DNA from 3 places in the Nocardioides jishulii genome. Region 1 is predicted to be linked to each of the others. Evidence: predicted binding sites of a transcription regulator. Region 1 holds the regulator's gene; each other region holds the start of a gene.
The links. Region 1 encodes HrcA, which represses chaperone genes, less so after heat shock. Its sites were predicted from a motif close to TTGGCACTCGNNNNNNNCGAGTGCCAA; they were not measured.
Positions count from the first base shown of each region.

Region 2: a site for HrcA is predicted at 3,062-3,088, ahead of groL (chaperonin GroEL). Genes of this name have one in related genera too.
Region 3: a site for HrcA is predicted at 1,872-1,898, ahead of groES (co-chaperone GroES). Genes of this name have one in related genera too.

Region 1 covers NZ_CP040748.1:2,321,310-2,326,531, forward strand. The annotation lists gene FCL41_RS10965 (Gmad2 immunoglobulin-like domain-containing protein) at 85-999, shown strand; partial or broken gene FCL41_RS10970 (16S rRNA (uracil(1498)-N(3))-methyltransferase) at 1,098-1,854, opposite strand; gene dnaJ (molecular chaperone DnaJ) at 1,869-3,050, opposite strand; gene hrcA (heat-inducible transcriptional repressor HrcA) at 3,098-4,123, opposite strand; gene FCL41_RS10985 (MBL fold metallo-hydrolase) at 4,269-5,132, shown strand; gene FCL41_RS10990 (DUF3097 domain-containing protein) at 5,197-5,222, shown strand, end outside.
Region 2 covers NZ_CP040748.1:2,878,078-2,883,299, reverse strand. The annotation lists gene FCL41_RS13675 (ATP-grasp domain-containing protein) at 1-822, shown strand, start outside; gene FCL41_RS13670 (TadE/TadG family type IV pilus assembly protein) at 970-1,392, shown strand; gene FCL41_RS13665 (TadE/TadG family type IV pilus assembly protein) at 1,389-2,963, shown strand; gene groL (chaperonin GroEL) at 3,247-4,875, shown strand; gene FCL41_RS13655 (hypothetical protein) at 5,206-5,222, shown strand, end outside.
Region 3 covers NZ_CP040748.1:2,779,978-2,785,199, reverse strand. The annotation lists gene FCL41_RS13150 (hypothetical protein) at 1-167, opposite strand, end outside; gene FCL41_RS13145 (PadR family transcriptional regulator) at 172-495, opposite strand; gene FCL41_RS13140 (class I SAM-dependent methyltransferase) at 638-1,822, opposite strand; gene groES (co-chaperone GroES) at 2,069-2,365, shown strand; gene groL (chaperonin GroEL) at 2,525-4,162, shown strand; gene FCL41_RS13125 (S-(hydroxymethyl)mycothiol dehydrogenase) at 4,316-5,222, shown strand, end outside.

The sequences.
Region 1 (5,222 bases):
AGGACCCGCAATGATGCGTGGATCACACCGACCGCCTCGCGTGAAGAACCACGAGACACGGCGCCGGTTGTCTACGGTGGGGCCATGAGCACCCTGTCCACCCAGCGCCACCGCCGGCGCGCGATCGCCGCTGCCCTGGCCGTCGCGACCCTGACCCTCGCCGGTTGCGGCACCGAGCAGTCCACCACCCCGGACGCGACCACCGAGTCCACGCCGGACGCCACCCCGACCCCCACGGACGACACCGAGACCCCGGCGCCCATCACGGTCGCGGTCCCCCTGTACTACGCCGGGGACGCCAGCGGCAAGGTGCGCCTGTTCCGCGAGTTCCAGCAGGTGGAGGGCCAGGCCCTGACCGAGGCTGCTCGCCTCGTCGACGGCGGCGAGCCGCTCGACCCCGACTACCGGACCCTGTGGCCCGGTGGCGCGGTCGAGAGCGCCGAGATGAAGGACGGCGTCATCACGGTGACGCTCAAGGACGATGCCTTCACCGAACGCCCCGACGGCATGCCGGAGGCCGAGGCCAAGCTGGCGCTCCAGCAGATGGTGCTGACCCTCCAGGGCGTCGAGCAGAGCACCACCCCCGTGCGGTTCGTCCGCACGACCGGGTCAGAGGACGAGTCGACCCCGCCCACCCTCTTCGGCATCGACGTGAGCAAGCCCGTCAATCGGGCGGACTGGCAGTCGACGATGGCGATGGTCAACGTCACCGTCCCGGCCCAGGACTCCACCGTCACCGGCGAGGAGCTCGTGGCGGAGGGTCTGGCGAGCTCGTTCGAGGCCAACGTGCCGTGGGAGATCCGCCAGGGCGACAAGGTCGTTCTCACCGGCTACGCGACGGCCGACGGCTGGATGGACCGCCTTCACCCGTGGCACGTCGAGATCAACATCTCGCAGCTCGAGCCCGGCGAGTACACGTTCGTCGCCACGACGTCCGACCCCTCCGACGGCGAGGGCCCCGGCCCGACCAAGGACTCCAAGACCTTCGTCGTGAAGTGAGGACGACCGAGTCGTGACTCCGGCTCAGCACTGACGCACGAGGCCCCGCCGACCGGTTGGTCGGCGGGGCCTCGTCATGTCCTTCGCGACGTGTCGCGTCAGGCGGGGTCCTCAGCCTGCCAGCGGGCGGTGCGGGAGAGCAGGGCGCCCACGGCCACCACGCCGGCGGTGGAGGTACGCAGCACCTCACGCCCCAGGCGTACGGGGACGGCCCCGGCGGCAGTGAACGCCTCGAGCTCCTCCGGCGAGACGCCGCCCTCGGGGCCGACCACCAGGAGGATCTCCCCCGCCACCGGCACCTCGAGGGACGACAACGGCGCGCTCGCCTCCTCGTGGAGCACCAGGGCCACCTCCGCGGCCTCGATGCGCGCCACGACGTCGGCCGTGGTCGCCAGCGGAGTCACCTCCGGGTGCCACACGCGTCGGGCCTGCTTGGCGGCCTCACGCGCGGTGGACGCCCACTTCGCGTGCGACTTCGCCGCCCGCTCGCCCCGCCAGACCGCGACCGAGCGGGAGGCGGCCCAGGGGACGACGACGTCGACCCCCACCTCGGTGAGGACCTCCACGGCGAGCTCGCCGCGGTCCCCCTTGGGCAGGGCCTGGACCACGCTGACGGTGGGGGGCGGGACGCGGGGAGTCGGTGACCTCGTCGACGACCAGGTCGAAGGCGCGCTTGGCCGTGGCGCTGACGGCACCGCTCACGGCGCGGCCGCGACCGTCGGTCAGCACCACGCGCTCGCCCACGCCAAGTCGGCGTACCGCGACGGCGTGGTGCCCCTCGTCACCGGTGACCTGGACCGTCGCCCCGGGGGTGGCGGCCGACAGGTCGTCGACGACGTGCACGGGAAGCGTCATGGCGCCGCCTCGACTCAGTGGTTGCCGAAGGCGTCACGCAGGCGCCCGAAGACGGACTTGTGGCTCGAGCGCATCGTGCCCTCGGGAGCCTCCTCGCCGCGCAGCACAGCCAGCTCGCGCAGCAGCTCCTCCTGACGCGCGTCCAGCTTCGAGGGCGTCTCCACCACCACCGTGGCGATGAGGTCGCCGCGCCCGCCGCGCAGCCCGGGCACTCCCTTGCCGCGGATGACCTGCTCGGTCCCCGACTGGGTGCCGGCCCGGACCTCCAGCTCGTAGGTCGTCTCACGCTCGTCCTTCGCCTCGTCCTCAGGGACGACGACGTCGGCCTCGAGGAGCGGCAGGGTCAGGGTGGTGCCGAGGGCGGCCGCGGTCATGGGCACCGAGACCGTGCAGTGCAGGTCGTTGCCGTGGCGTACGAAGGTGGGGTGCTGCGCGACCCGGATCTCGACGTAGAGGTCACCGGCGGGACCGCCGCCCGGACCGACCTCACCCTGCTCGGTGAGCTGCACCCGGGTGCCGTCGTCGACGCCCGCGGGGATCTTGACGTTGAGGGTACGGCGCGAACGGACGCGGCCCTCGCCGGAACACTCCCGGCAGGGGTCCGGGATGATCGACCCGTAGCCGCGGCAGGCCGCGCACGGGCGAAGCGTGCGGATCTCCCCCAGGAACGAACGCTGGACCTGGGCGACCTCACCGGCGCCGTGGCAGGTGCCGCAGGTGACCGGCTCGGTGCCCTCGGCGGTGCCGGCGCCGTGGCACAGGCTGCAGGTCACCGCGGTGTCGACCTTGATCTCCTTGGTGACGCCGAAGGCCGCCTCGGCCAGCTCGACCTCGAGGGCGATGAGGGCGTCCTGGCCGCGACGCATGCGCGGACGCGGACCACGGCCACCACCGCCGCCACCGGGCGCGGCGCCGCCGAAGAAGGCGTCCATGATGTCGGTGAAGGAGAATCCGGCCCCCTGGCCAAACCCTCCGGCCTGGGAGAACGGGTCACCGCCGCGGTCGTAGTGCGCCCGCTTCTGGGGGTCGGAGAGCACCTCGTACGCGGTGGTCACCTGCTTGAACTGCTCCTGCGCCTCGGGGTCAGGGTTGACGTCCGGGTGCAGCTGGCGGGCGAGCTTGCGATACGCCTTCTTGATCTGGTCCGCGTCCGCGTCACGCGAGACACCGAGAAGTTCGTACAGGTCCTGGCTCAACGTCGTTCCTCGTGCTGGTGGTGGGGTGGTGTGGGTCGGGACGGGCGTCAGGCCTCGTCGAGGATGCGCGACACGTAGCGGGCCACGGCCCGCACGCTCGCCATGGTGCTCGGGTAGTCCATGCGGGTGGGGCCGAGGACCCCCAGGCTCGCCAACGCGTCGTTGCCGGGACCGTAGCCCGACGAGACGACGCTGGTCTTCGCGAACTGGCTGAAGGGCCCCTCGGTGCCGATCCTGACGGTCAGCTCGCCGTCGGCGCTGGCCTCGCCGAGCAGCTTGAGCAGCACGACGTGCTCCTCCATGGCTTCCAGGAGCGGGCGGACCGACGTCTCGAACTGGTCGCCGTGGCGGGCCAGGTGGGAGGTGCCGGAGACGGCCACGCGCTCACCACGCCGGTGGTCCGACATCGCCTCGACGAGCGCGTCGGTGACCGCACGGGCGAGGGGACCGTCGGGCTCGGACACCTGGGACGGCAGGTCGCCCAGGGCGGTGGAGGCGTCAGCGATGCGCTGACCCGCGGCGAGCCGGTTGACGCGGGTGCGCAGCTCGGCCAGGCGCTCGTCGTCGAGCAGGCGTTCGGCGGTCTCCACGATCCGCTGCTCCACGCGGCCGTTGGAGAGGATCAGCACGACCAGCAGGCGGGTCGTCGACAGCGCGACGAACTCCACGTGACGCACCGTGCTGCGCGAGAGCGTCGGGTACTGCACCACGGCCACCTGGTGGGTGAGCTGCGACAGCGTACGCACGGCGCGCTGGACGACGTCGTCGAGGTCAACGGCGCCGTCGAGGAAGGTGGCGATGGCTCGCTTCTCGGCCGTCGACATGGGCTTGAGGGTGGCGAGGCGGTCGACGAAGAGCCGGTAGCCCTTGTCGGTCGGCACGCGCCCGGCGCTGGTGTGGGGCTGGTGGATGAAGCCTTCGTCCTCGAGGGCCGCCATGTCGTTGCGCACCGTGGCGGGCGAGACGCCGAGCCCGTGGCGCTCGACCAGGGCCTTGGAGCCGACGGGCTCCTCCGTGGCGACGTAGTCCTCGACGATGGCTCGCAGGACGGCGAGCTTGCGTTCCTGGGACATGCCGGCTGCTCCTGTTCCTCATCGACGGTGGATCGGGCGGGCCGACACCAACATCTGCCGCCCTGTCTGGCACTCACGCCCGACGAGTGCCAAGCCTACCCGCCGGACCCCATCCACACCGACTGCGCGGGGCTAGGCTCGCGCCATGAACTCCCCCTTCGTCGAGGTCGCCGACCGGGTCTGGGTCTCGCGGCGCGAGTGGCTCGACACCAACGTCACCGTCATCGGGGGCGACGACGGCCTGCTGCTGGTCGACTCCCACGGCTCGACGCGCGCCGGGGAGGCCCTCGTCGCCGACGTCCGCGCCCTGGGCGCGGGCGAGGTCGTGGGCCTCGTCAACACCCACTGGCACTTCGACCACACGTTCGGCAACGGTGCCGTGCGCGCGACCTACGGCGACGTACCGGTGCACGCGCACGAGGCCGCGCTGGAGGAGTTCGCGGCCCACGCCGAAGGAGCACGACAGACCCGCTCGGTGCTGGGGCACCCCGAGAGCGAGGGGCACCACGAGGAGGTCGGGGCGACGGCGCTGTGCCCGCCCGACACCACCTTCGCCTCCGTCAGGGTCCTCGACCTGGGCGGACGCCTCGTCGAGCTGATCCACCCCGGACGGGGCCACACCGCAGGAGACGTGGTCGTCAACGTCGCCGACGCCGACGTGCTCGTGGCGGGCGACCTCGTCGAGCAGTCCGGGGCCCCCTGCTACGGCATCGACGCGTGGCCCCTGGAGTGGCCGCTCACGCTCGACACCGTGCTCGGGCTGCTGCGTCCCTCGACCCTCGTGGTCCCGGGGCACGGCGCCGTCGTGGACCGTGAGTTCGTGCAGGACCAGCGCGCCGCGGTGGGCATCGTGGCCGAGACCGTGCGCGACCTCGCGAGCCGCGGCGTACGCGAGTCCGACGCCCTCGCCTCCGCGCAGTGGCCCTACCTCCCCGAAGGGCTCGTCCACGCAGTCGCGCGGGGCTACGAGCACCTCCCCCGCAGCCAGAAGCGGTTGCCGCTGATCTGACGGATCGACGGCACGCCGTCGGCGATCCGTCGGGTCGTCGGCGCCCGCGCCTAGCGTTGGAGGCGTGTCCTCCCCCACTGACCGTTACGG
Region 2 (5,222 bases), 560 kb from region 1:
ACCGCCTTTCCCGAGGGGGAGCCGGGTCATGAGCTGCTCGATGCGGCCCTCGCGGAACGTGGCGTCGACGCCACCTGGGCGGTCTGGGACGACCCGGACGTCGACTGGGGTGCTGCCGACCTGGTGGCCGTCCGAGCCACCTGGGACTACGTCGAACGTCCCGAGGCGTTCCTCGCCTGGGCCAGGCGGGTCGAAGGCGTGATACGACTGCTCAACGGCAGTGACGTCATGGCGTGGAACATGGACAAGGCGTACCTCGTCGCCCTGGGTGAGGGAGGACAGGTTCCGGTGGTTCCCTCGCGCCTGCTCGAGGGCCCCGACGACCTCGCGCGGGCACGGGGCGAGTGGGGTGACGTCGTGGTGAAGCCGCGCGTCGGCGCCGGGGGCGTCGGCGTCGTGGTGGTCGGCGCGGAGGAGCCGTTGTCGGCCGTCGACCTTCCGGCGGGAGACCTGCTGGTCCAACCCCTGGTCCACTCGGTCCGTGACGCCGGCGAGCTGTCGGTCTTCGTGCTCGGTGGCCGCCCCGCCGCCCAGGTGCGCAAGGTCCCGGGCCCCGGCGAGGTGCGGGTCCACGAGCACCTGGGAGGGACGTACGCCCGTGCGTCGCTGGACGCTGCGGTGGTCGGGCGCGCGGTGGCCGGCTTCGAGGCCGCCGGGGAGCTCGTGGGGAGGGCGCTCGACTACGGCCGTGTCGACCTCCTCCTGCACGAGGGGGAGTGGAAGGTGAGCGAGCTCGAGCTCATCGAGCCGGCGCTCTACCTCGAGCTCTGCCCCGAGAACGTCGAGCCGTACGTGGAGGCCGTGCTCCGACGGCTGGCGTGAGCGGGAGTGGCGTACCCCATATGGACTAGACCGGCGGGCCGGCAAAATTCGAGTTCTCGGGACTCGGGGCGCCCTCGTCCTTAATCTTCAGGATGCGGTGCCCTGGACCCTGGGCCCGCGTTCAGTCATGGACGAACCGGAGGACGCATGGCGCTCGGACCTAGGAAGCGCGGGGAGCGTGGGGCGGCAGCGGTGGAGTTCGCCCTCATTCTGCCCATCTTCCTGATGCTGCTCTTCGGCATCATCGACTTCGGTTACATGATCAACCGTGGCTCGATGATCAACAACGCCGCCCGCGACGCCGCCCGCGCCGCCTCGTTGAAGTCCACCCAGGCCGAGGTGGTGGCCGTGGCCACCAACGCCACCCGCTCGGTGGGTGCGGTGACGGTGACCGTCTCCTGCAAGCGACCGCCGGCGAACACGTCGTGCGGCGCCTACGACGCCAACAGGCTCAGTGGCGACACCGCCGTCGTGAAGATCGCCTACCAGCACAAGATGCTGACCCCCGTCGGGATGTTCTTCCCGGGTGGTTTCGACCTGACCCGCCAGGCAGAGATGAGAATCGAATGACGAAGAGGAACATGGTCTCCCGCCTCGCCGCCCGCGCGGCGCGCCGTCGTGACGAGAAGGGCGCCTACGCGATCCTCTTCTCGATGGTCCTGGTCCTCCTCATTGCGCTGGCGGCCATCTCGGTCGACATCGCCAGCCAGGTCTCGGCCAAGCAGCAGCTCAAGGACACCTTGGACGCCGCCGCGCACGCCGGTGCCTACGCACTGCCCGAGCAGCAGAACAACATCCAGACCGTCGTCGGTGACATGGCGCGCGCCAACGACGTCAACACCAGCGTCACGACCGACCTGTGGTGCGTCGTGGCCTCGACAGGTGCGACCAAGTCGGTGCAGTACACGCAGATCCCGACGACCTGCAACCCGCACGGCACGAGGCCCTACGTCGGCACGAAGTGTGACGAGTTCGTCTGCTTCATCCCTTGTGACCCGCGCCGCACGGCCAGCACGGGGGGAGCGGTGAAGTGCAACACCGTTCGGGTGGCCGACTCGAAGGTCGTGCCCTACGCGTTCGCCCCGGCCATCGGCTACAAGGAAGGCGACACAGGTGCGGTGGTCTCGATCGCCTGCAAGGGCACGTGCGGGAACGACGTGCCGAATCCGCTCGACATCCTCGTCATGGCCGACCGCACACCGTCGATGGCCGACACTGACCGCGACAAGATGAAGGCGGCGATCGAGAGCTCGCTCACGGTCATGAACCCCGAGCTCCAGTACGTCGCGCTCGGCACCATCCACAAGAGCGAAGCGCGTCGGATGAACAAGAACAGCACGGAGCTCTGCACGAGTGCCGAGTCCGGTGTCAAGCAGACCGAGAGCGGAAGGCCCGCCACCCTGCAGTGGAACAGTGACAACACCCCGAAGCTCGAGAGCACCAACTCGCCGAACGCTGGCAGCTGGATCGCGTCGCCGTTCTCCAACGGCTACCTCACCGGTCCCAGTGGCACGGTCGTCGCTACGGACCCGCTGGTGAAGTCGCTGAAGTGCATGCCCGGGGCCAAGTCCGGCAACTACGGCACGCACCTCGCCTCGGCCCTGAAGGGTGGTGCCCGCTACCTGCTCGGCAGCACCCCCAACAACCTGTCGTCGCTCCCGGTGCGTCCTGGTCCCACCCCCAAGAAGGTGCTCATCTTCGAGACGGACGGTTCGCCCGACGAGGTCCTGACCAACGGCTACAAGAACCTGTTCAGCGCCACCGACTTCGGAGCGGGCCGCAACGCCTCGAAGGGGCAGCAGGGCTGCGACAACCTGGTGCGGATGGCCGACGAGGTCAAGGCCAAGGACGTCCTGATCATCACCATCGGCTTCGGGGCCGCGGTGACGAACAACTACTGCGTCACGGGCAACAACAGGACCGACAGGTTGCGTGACGTGCTCGCCCGGACGGCGTCCAACGCGCCCGACGGCGGTCCGTCCACCGCCTCCGACTGCAACGTGACTGCCCAGCGAAACGCGGAGAACGCGGACGGCGACTTCTTCTTCTGCGCCGCGAACGGCGCCGAGCTGGAGACCATCTTCCGCTCCGCGTTCGGCTCGCTCACCAAGGGCATCAAGCTCATGAAGATGCCTGCCTGACCGCGACCTCCACGCACGCACGACTCCTCGACGGCGCCGCCCACACCGGGCGGCGCCGTCGACGCGTACGGCGACGGTGCCAAAAGGCGGCAGGGGCGTTTGCACTCGCCCGTGGCGAGTGCTAAAACTGGGCTTGGCACTCTCGCCACGAGAGTGACAATGCGCACCGGTGATGCTGAGGCGCTGGAAAGCGACGGGAAGGGTCCGTCGTCGACCGGCGTCGTCCGTCGCGGGCAGCCCGCCGGCGCACCACCACGAACTCCGAAAAGGAATCGCAGGAGTCATGCCTAAGCTGATTGCTTTCAACGAGGAAGCCCGACGCGGCCTCGAGCGCGGAATGAACACGCTCGCCGACGCCGTCAAGGTCACGCTCGGTCCCAAGGGCCGCAACGTCGTCCTCGAGAAGAAGTGGGGCGCCCCCACGATCACCAACGACGGTGTCTCCATCGCCAAGGAGATCGAGCTCGAGGACCCGTACGAGAAGATCGGGGCCGAGCTCGTCAAGGAGGTCGCCAAGAAGACCGACGACGTCGCGGGCGACGGCACCACCACCGCCACCGTCCTGGCCCAGGCCATGGTCCGCGAAGGCCTGCGCAACGTCGCGGCCGGCGCTAACCCCATGGGCCTGAAGCGCGGCATCGAGGCTGCGGTCACCGCCGTCTCCAACGAGCTCCTGTCGATGGCCAAGGACGTCGAGACCAAGGAGCAGATTGCTTCGACCGCCTCGATCTCCGCCGCTGACACCACCGTCGGCGAGATCATCGCCGAGGCGATGGACAAGGTCGGCAAGGAGGGCGTGATCACGGTCGAGGAGTCGAACACCTTCGGCCTCGACCTCGAGCTCACCGAGGGCATGCGCTTCGACAAGGGCTACATCTCGGCCTACTTCGTCACCGACCCCGAGCGCATGGAGACCGTGCTGGAGGACCCCTACGTCCTCATCGCCAACTCCAAGATCTCCAACGTCAAGGACCTGCTGCCCCTCCTCGAGAAGGTCATGCAGTCCGGCAAGCCGCTGGTCATCATCGCCGAGGACGTCGACGGCGAGGCCCTGTCGACCCTGGTCGTCAACAAGATCCGTGGCACCTTCAAGTCCGTCGCCGTCAAGGCTCCGGGCTTCGGTGACCGCCGCAAGGCCATGCTGCAGGACATCGCGATCCTCACCGGTGGCCAGGTCATCTCCGAGGAGGTCGGCCTCAAGCTGGAGACCGCTGGTCTCGAGCTGCTGGGCCAGGCCCGCAAGGTCGTCATCACCAAGGACGAGACCACCATCGTCGAGGGTGCTGGCGACGCCGGCCAGATCGAGGGTCGCGTCAACCAGATCCGCGCCGAGATCGAGAAGTCGGACTCCGACTACGACCGCGAGAAGCTCCAGGAGCGCCTCGCCAAGCTGGCCGGCGGCGTGGCCGTCATCAAGGTCGGCGCGGCCACCGAGGTTGAGCTCAAGGAGCGCAAGCACCGCATCGAGGACGCCGTTCGCAACGCGAAGGCTGCCGTCGAGGAGGGCATCGTCGCCGGCGGTGGCGTCGCCCTCGTCCAGGCCGCCGCTGTCGCCTTCGACGGTCTCGACCTGACCGGTGACGAGGCCACGGGCGCCAACATCGTCCGCGTCGCCACCGAGGCTCCGCTCAAGCAGATCGCGATCAACGCTGGTCTCGAGGGCGGCGTCGTGGCGGAGAAGGTCCGCAACCTCCCGTCCGGTGAGGGCCTCAACGCCGCCACCGGCGAGTACGTCGACATGATCGCCACCGGCATCATCGACCCCGCCAAGGTGACCCGCTCGGCCCTGCAGAACGCTGCCTCCATCGCAGCGCTGTTCCTGACCACCGAGGCCGTCGTGGCCGACAAGCCGGAGAAGTCGGCGCCCATGGGCGGCGACCCGACCGGTGGCATGGGTGGCATGGACTTCTGATCGGAGCAGGGGGCGGTCACGCGCCCGTGAGGGTGCCGTGACTGTCCCTGCGCAGTGAAGAAGTCCCGACAGCATGGACTTCTGATCGGAGCAGGGGGCGGTCACGCGCCCGTGAGGGTGCCGTGACTGTCCCTGCGCAGTGAAGAAGTCCCGACAGCATGGACTTCTGATCGGAGCAGGGGGCGGTCACGCGCCCGTGAGGGTGCCGTGACTGTCCCTGCGCAGATCGGCAGGACCCCGTCGTACGCACGTACGGCGGGGTTCCGCCATTTCCGCAGCAGGTCGGAGCACCTCGTACCGGGTCTTGGGCTCCCGGCTACCGTGACGCCCATGTCTGACCTCCTCAC
Region 3 (5,222 bases), 460 kb from region 1:
TCCGCGGACTCCTCGTCGAGGATCGGGTTCTCCGCGCGCAGTGCCTCGACGCGGTCGGCGATCCCGGCTCGCAGCTCCAGGGCGACGTCGTCGCGCTGGTCCTCGCCCAGTCGCCGGGTCGCGGCGTGCACGTAGCGGTCGGTCAGGGTGGGCTTCGTGGCAGTCATCTCGTCACCTGAGTCTCTCGATGGACGTGTGCAGGCTCTGCCACTCGTCGAGCAGGGCCGTCAGGAGGGCTTCGCCCTCGGGGGTGCAGCGGTAGAACTTGCGGGGCCTGGACTCCTCGGTGTTCCACTCGCTGGTCAGCAGGCCCTGCTTCTCCAGGCGCCGCAGCAGGGGGTAGAGGGTGTTGCCGTCGACGGCGAAGCCGGCTGCGGCGAGCTCCTCCAGCAGTGCGTAGCCGTAGGTGGGGCGCGTGAGGGTGGCCAGCGCCGCCATCACCACGGTGCCGCGGCGCAGCTCCTGGAGGTGGCTGGCGAGGACGTCATCGTTCATGGCGGCGACATTAGTGTGCGTCGCACACTAATGTCCAGTAAATAATGTTGGGCGGCCGGTCAGTGTGCTCGTCAGTGCGCGTCGGCGCCGGTCAGTGGCGCCGGCGCGGCCGGACGTACGAGACGTCGGGAGGGCGGGAGGGTCAGAACGGGCGTACGTGAAGCACGCGGCCGACCCCGCCGACGCGGGTCAGCACGATGGTCGCCTCGACGTCGCCGGTGAGCCCCAGACGCTTGCGCAGCTGCTCGGGAACGATGTCGACGCCACGCTTCTTGATGGTGAGGGGACCGATGTTGCGCTCCACCAGCGCCGCCTTGAGCTGCTTCTCCCGGTAGGGGAGCTCCTCGATGACGTAGTACGACTTCATGAAGGGGGAGCGGAACGACTGGTCGCTCGTGACGTAGGCGATGTGGGGGTCGAGCAGGCCACCGCCGACGCCCGCCGCCACGGCGGTCACGAGTCCTGCCCGGATCACCGCGCCGTCGGGCTCGTAGAGGTGCTCGGCGAGGTCGACCACGGGGCGGTCCTGGCCCTGGTAGGGATCGTCCTCGTCGGTCAGGCTGACCAGGCCGTCGCCCGAGATGACGGTCGCGCGACGGCGTACGGTCGCCAGGCCGGGCGACCATAGCGCGGCCTCCTTCACCTCGCCCTGGTCGCTCACCCATTCGGCCTCGACGCCCTCGGGCACCAGGTCGTGGCCGACGCCGGGCGCGACCTTGACCACGGACGTACGCCGCAGCAGCTCCAGCACGAACGACCACGGAGGGGTCCAGCCGGTCTCGTCGAAGACGCGGCCGCGAGCTCCCCGGCGCGCGGGGTCGGCGAAGGCGGCACCGAAGCCGTCGAGGTCCAGGGAGGTGGAGTCGGCCACCATCGTGGCGCCGGGCAGTCCGAGCGCGTCGAGGTTGGCCTGGGCGACGCGGGCGCGGACCGGGTCAAGGTCGACGCCGGCAGCCGTCAGTCCGGCGCGGGCGAAGGCGACCAGGTCGCCGCCGATGCCGCAGCCGAGGTCGACCACCGAGCTCGGTCGCGCGGCCGCCAGTCGAGCCGCCCGGTGGGCCGCGACGCGGCTGCGGGTGGCCTGCTCCAGGCCGTCAGGGGTGAAGTACATGCGCAACGCGTCCTCGCCGAACTTGGCGACGCCCTTGACTCGCAGCTGCACCTGCGTGAGCGCGGCGGCCGCCCGCTCGGGGTCGGGCTCGACCCTGCGTACCGCCGCGGCGGCGGCCAAGGGGTTGCCTTCGTGGTCGGCGTACAGGTGCGCCGCCTGCTCCAGCAGCCGCTGGCCGTCGGGGGTGAGCAGCCAGGTGAAGGTGTCGAGGTCCACCCGTGCATCCTCCCCCATGTTCCAGCCGCCGGACTCCGCTCCTCCTGTGCTGGCACTCACAGACGGGGAGTGCTAACGTCTGGCTTGGCACTCTCATGTCGAGAATGCCAGCAGCCGTGAACGACCACGACCCCCGCGACGGCGCGGTCGAGAACGGCGGCACCCCGCGGGTCTCCGGCTGGCCGGACCACCCCGCACCCCCGTCCAGACACACAGACTCACGTGCAGAAAGTGGAGGTCGACATCGTGTCGGTCAACATCAAGCCCCTCGAGGACCGCATCGTCGTCAAGCCCCTCGAGGCCGAGCAGACCACGGCTTCCGGCCTGGTCATCCCGGACACCGCCAAGGAGAAGCCCCAGGAGGGTGAGGTCGTGGCCGTGGGCCCCGGCCGCTTCGCCGAGAACGGCACCGACCGCGTCCCGGTCGACGTCGCCGTCGGCGACAAGGTCATCTACTCCAAGTACGGCGGCACCGAGGTCAAGTACGCGGGTGACGAGTTCCTGATCCTCTCGGCGCGCGACGTCCTCGCCATCGTTTCCTGACGAACTGGCATCCCGCCCGGCGGCGTTGGGTGTGCCTGACACCGCTTCGTTCGAAGCACGTCGGCGCACCCGCCCGTCGGGCGGACGCCATTTCGCCGGCACCCCGGCCCTGAGAACTCGCCGGCACCCCGGCCCTGAGAACCACCAAGAGGAGCAGCAATGCCCAAGATCCTTGAGTTCGACGAGAACGCTCGTCGTGCGCTCGAGCGCGGAGTCGACGCGCTCGCCAACACCGTCAAGGTGACGCTCGGCCCCAAGGGCCGCTACGTCGTCCTGGACAAGAAGTGGGGCGCTCCGACCATCACGAACGACGGTGTCTCCGTCGCCCGTGAGATCGAGCTGGACGACCCCTTCGAGAACCTCGGTGCGCAGCTCTGCAAGGAAGTTGCCACCAAGACCAACGACGTCGCCGGTGACGGCACCACCACCGCCACCGTGCTGGCCCAGGCCATGGTCCACGAGGGCCTCAAGGCCGTGACCGCCGGCGCCAACCCGATGAGCCTCAAGCGCGGCATGGACGCCGCGGCCGAGGCCCTCAGCGACGCGCTCCGCGAGGCGGCCCGTGAGGTCGACTCCAAGGAGGACATGGCGTCGGTCGCGACGATCTCGTCGCGCGACGCGCACATCGGCGAGCTGCTCGCCGAGGCCTTCGACAAGGTCGGCAAGGACGGCGTCATCACCGTCGACGAGTCCAACACCATGGGCACCGAGCTCGAGTTCACCGAGGGCATGCAGTTCGACAAGGGCTACATCTCGGCCTACTTCGTCAGCGACCCCGAGCGCATGGAGGCCGTCCTCGACGACCCCTACGTGCTGCTCGTCCAGGGCAAGGTCTCCTCGGTCGCCGAGCTGGTGCCGCTCCTGGAGAAGGTCATGGCGACCGGCAAGCCGCTCTTCATCCTCGCCGAGGACGTCGACGGTGAGGCGCTCTCGACCCTGGTCGTCAACAAGATCCGCGGCACCTTCAACGCCGTCGCGGTGAAGTCGCCGGCCTTCGGTGACCGCCGCAAGGCCATGATGCAGGACATCGCGGTCCTCACCGGTGGCCAGGTCATCGCCCCCGAGGTCGGGCTCAAGCTCGACCAGGCCGGCCTCGAGGTGCTGGGCCAGGCCCGCCGCGTCGTGGTCACCAAGGACAACACCACCATCGTCGACGGCGCCGGTGAGGCCGCCGAGGTCGAGGCCCGGGTCAACCAGATCAAGGCCGAGATCGAGAACACCGACTCCGACTGGGACCGCGAGAAGCTCTCCGAGCGCCTCGCGAAGCTGGCCGGCGGTGTCTGCGTGATCAAGGTCGGTGCCCACACCGAGGTGGAGCTCAAGGAGAAGAAGCACCGCATCGAGGACGCTGTCTCCTCCACGCGTGCCGCGATCGAGGAGGGCATCGTCGCTGGCGGTGGCTCCGCGCTCATCCACGCCGTCGAGGTGCTCGAGGGCGACCTGGGCCTCGTCGGTGACGAGGCTGCCGGCGTCCGCGTCGTTCGTCGCTCCGTCGACGAGCCGCTGCGCTGGATCGCCGAGAACGGTGGCGAGAACGGCTACGTCGTCACCACCAAGGTGCGCGAGGGCGGCAAGGCCGAGGGCAAGGAGTACGGCTACAACGCCGCCACCGGTGAGTACGGCAACCTGGTCACCCAGGGCGTGCTCGACCCGGTGAAGGTGACGCGCTCCGCGCTGGTCAACGCAACCTCGATCGCTGCGATGCTGCTGACCACCGAGACGCTCGTGGTCGACAAGCCCGAGGACGAGGACGAGGGCACCGCTGCGGGTGGCCACGGCCACGGCCACGGTCACTGATCGCCCCCAGCCACACGGCTCCACGGCCCGCCACCCCTCGGGGTGGCGGGCCGTTGGCCGTACCGGGGGAGGGACACGTACGTTTGCTGCAAAGCGTCGGCGGGCCGGACCGGCTCGCCGCACCGGATGGACGACGTACGCGGAGGTGGCCCAGTGCAACAGGTCAAGGCAGTGGTGGCGATGAGCAAGGACGCCCCGGTCGAGGTGGTCACGATCAACGTCCCCGACCCCGGTCCGGGTGAGGCCGTGGTCAAGGTGCAGGCCTGCGGGGTCTGCCACACCGACCTGCACTACCGCCAGGGTGGGATCAACGACGAGTTCCCGTTCCTGCTCGGCCACGAGGCGGCCGGCGTCGTCGAAGCGGTCGGCGAGGGCGTCACCCAGGTCGCGCCGGGCGACTTCGTGGTGCTCAACTGGCGTGCGGTCTGCGGCGAGTGCCGGGCGTGCGAGCGGGGGGAGCCGCAGTACTGCTTCGCCACCCACAACGCCACCCAGAAGATGACCCTTGCCGAGGGCGAGCACGCGGGCACGGAGCTCACGCCCGCCCTGGGCATCGGTGCCTTCGCGGAGAAGACCCTGGTCGCGGCAGGTCAGTGCACCAAGGTCGACCCCGCGGCCCGTCCGGCAGCCGTCGGTCTGCTCGGGTGCGGCGTGATGGCCGGACTGGGCGCCGCCATCAACACCGGCAACGTGACCCGCGGCAGGACCGTCGCCGTCATCGGCTGTGGTGGTGTCGGCATGGCGGCCATCGCCGGCTCGGCCCTGGCGGGCGCGTCCAAGGTCGTCGCGGTCGACATCGACCCCCGCAAGCTCGAGCAGGCGCTCGCGATGGGTGCCACGCACACCGTCAACTCCGCCGAGGTCGACGCGGTCGAGGGCATCAAGGCGATCTGCTCCGACCACGGGGCCGAGGGTGCTGACGTCGTGATCGAGGCGGTGGGGCGGCCCGAGACCTGGAAGCAGGCCTTCTACGCCCGCGACCTGGCCGGCACGGTCGTCCTCGTCGGCGTCCCGACGCCGGACATGAAGGTCCCCGACCTGCCGCTGATCGACGTCTTCG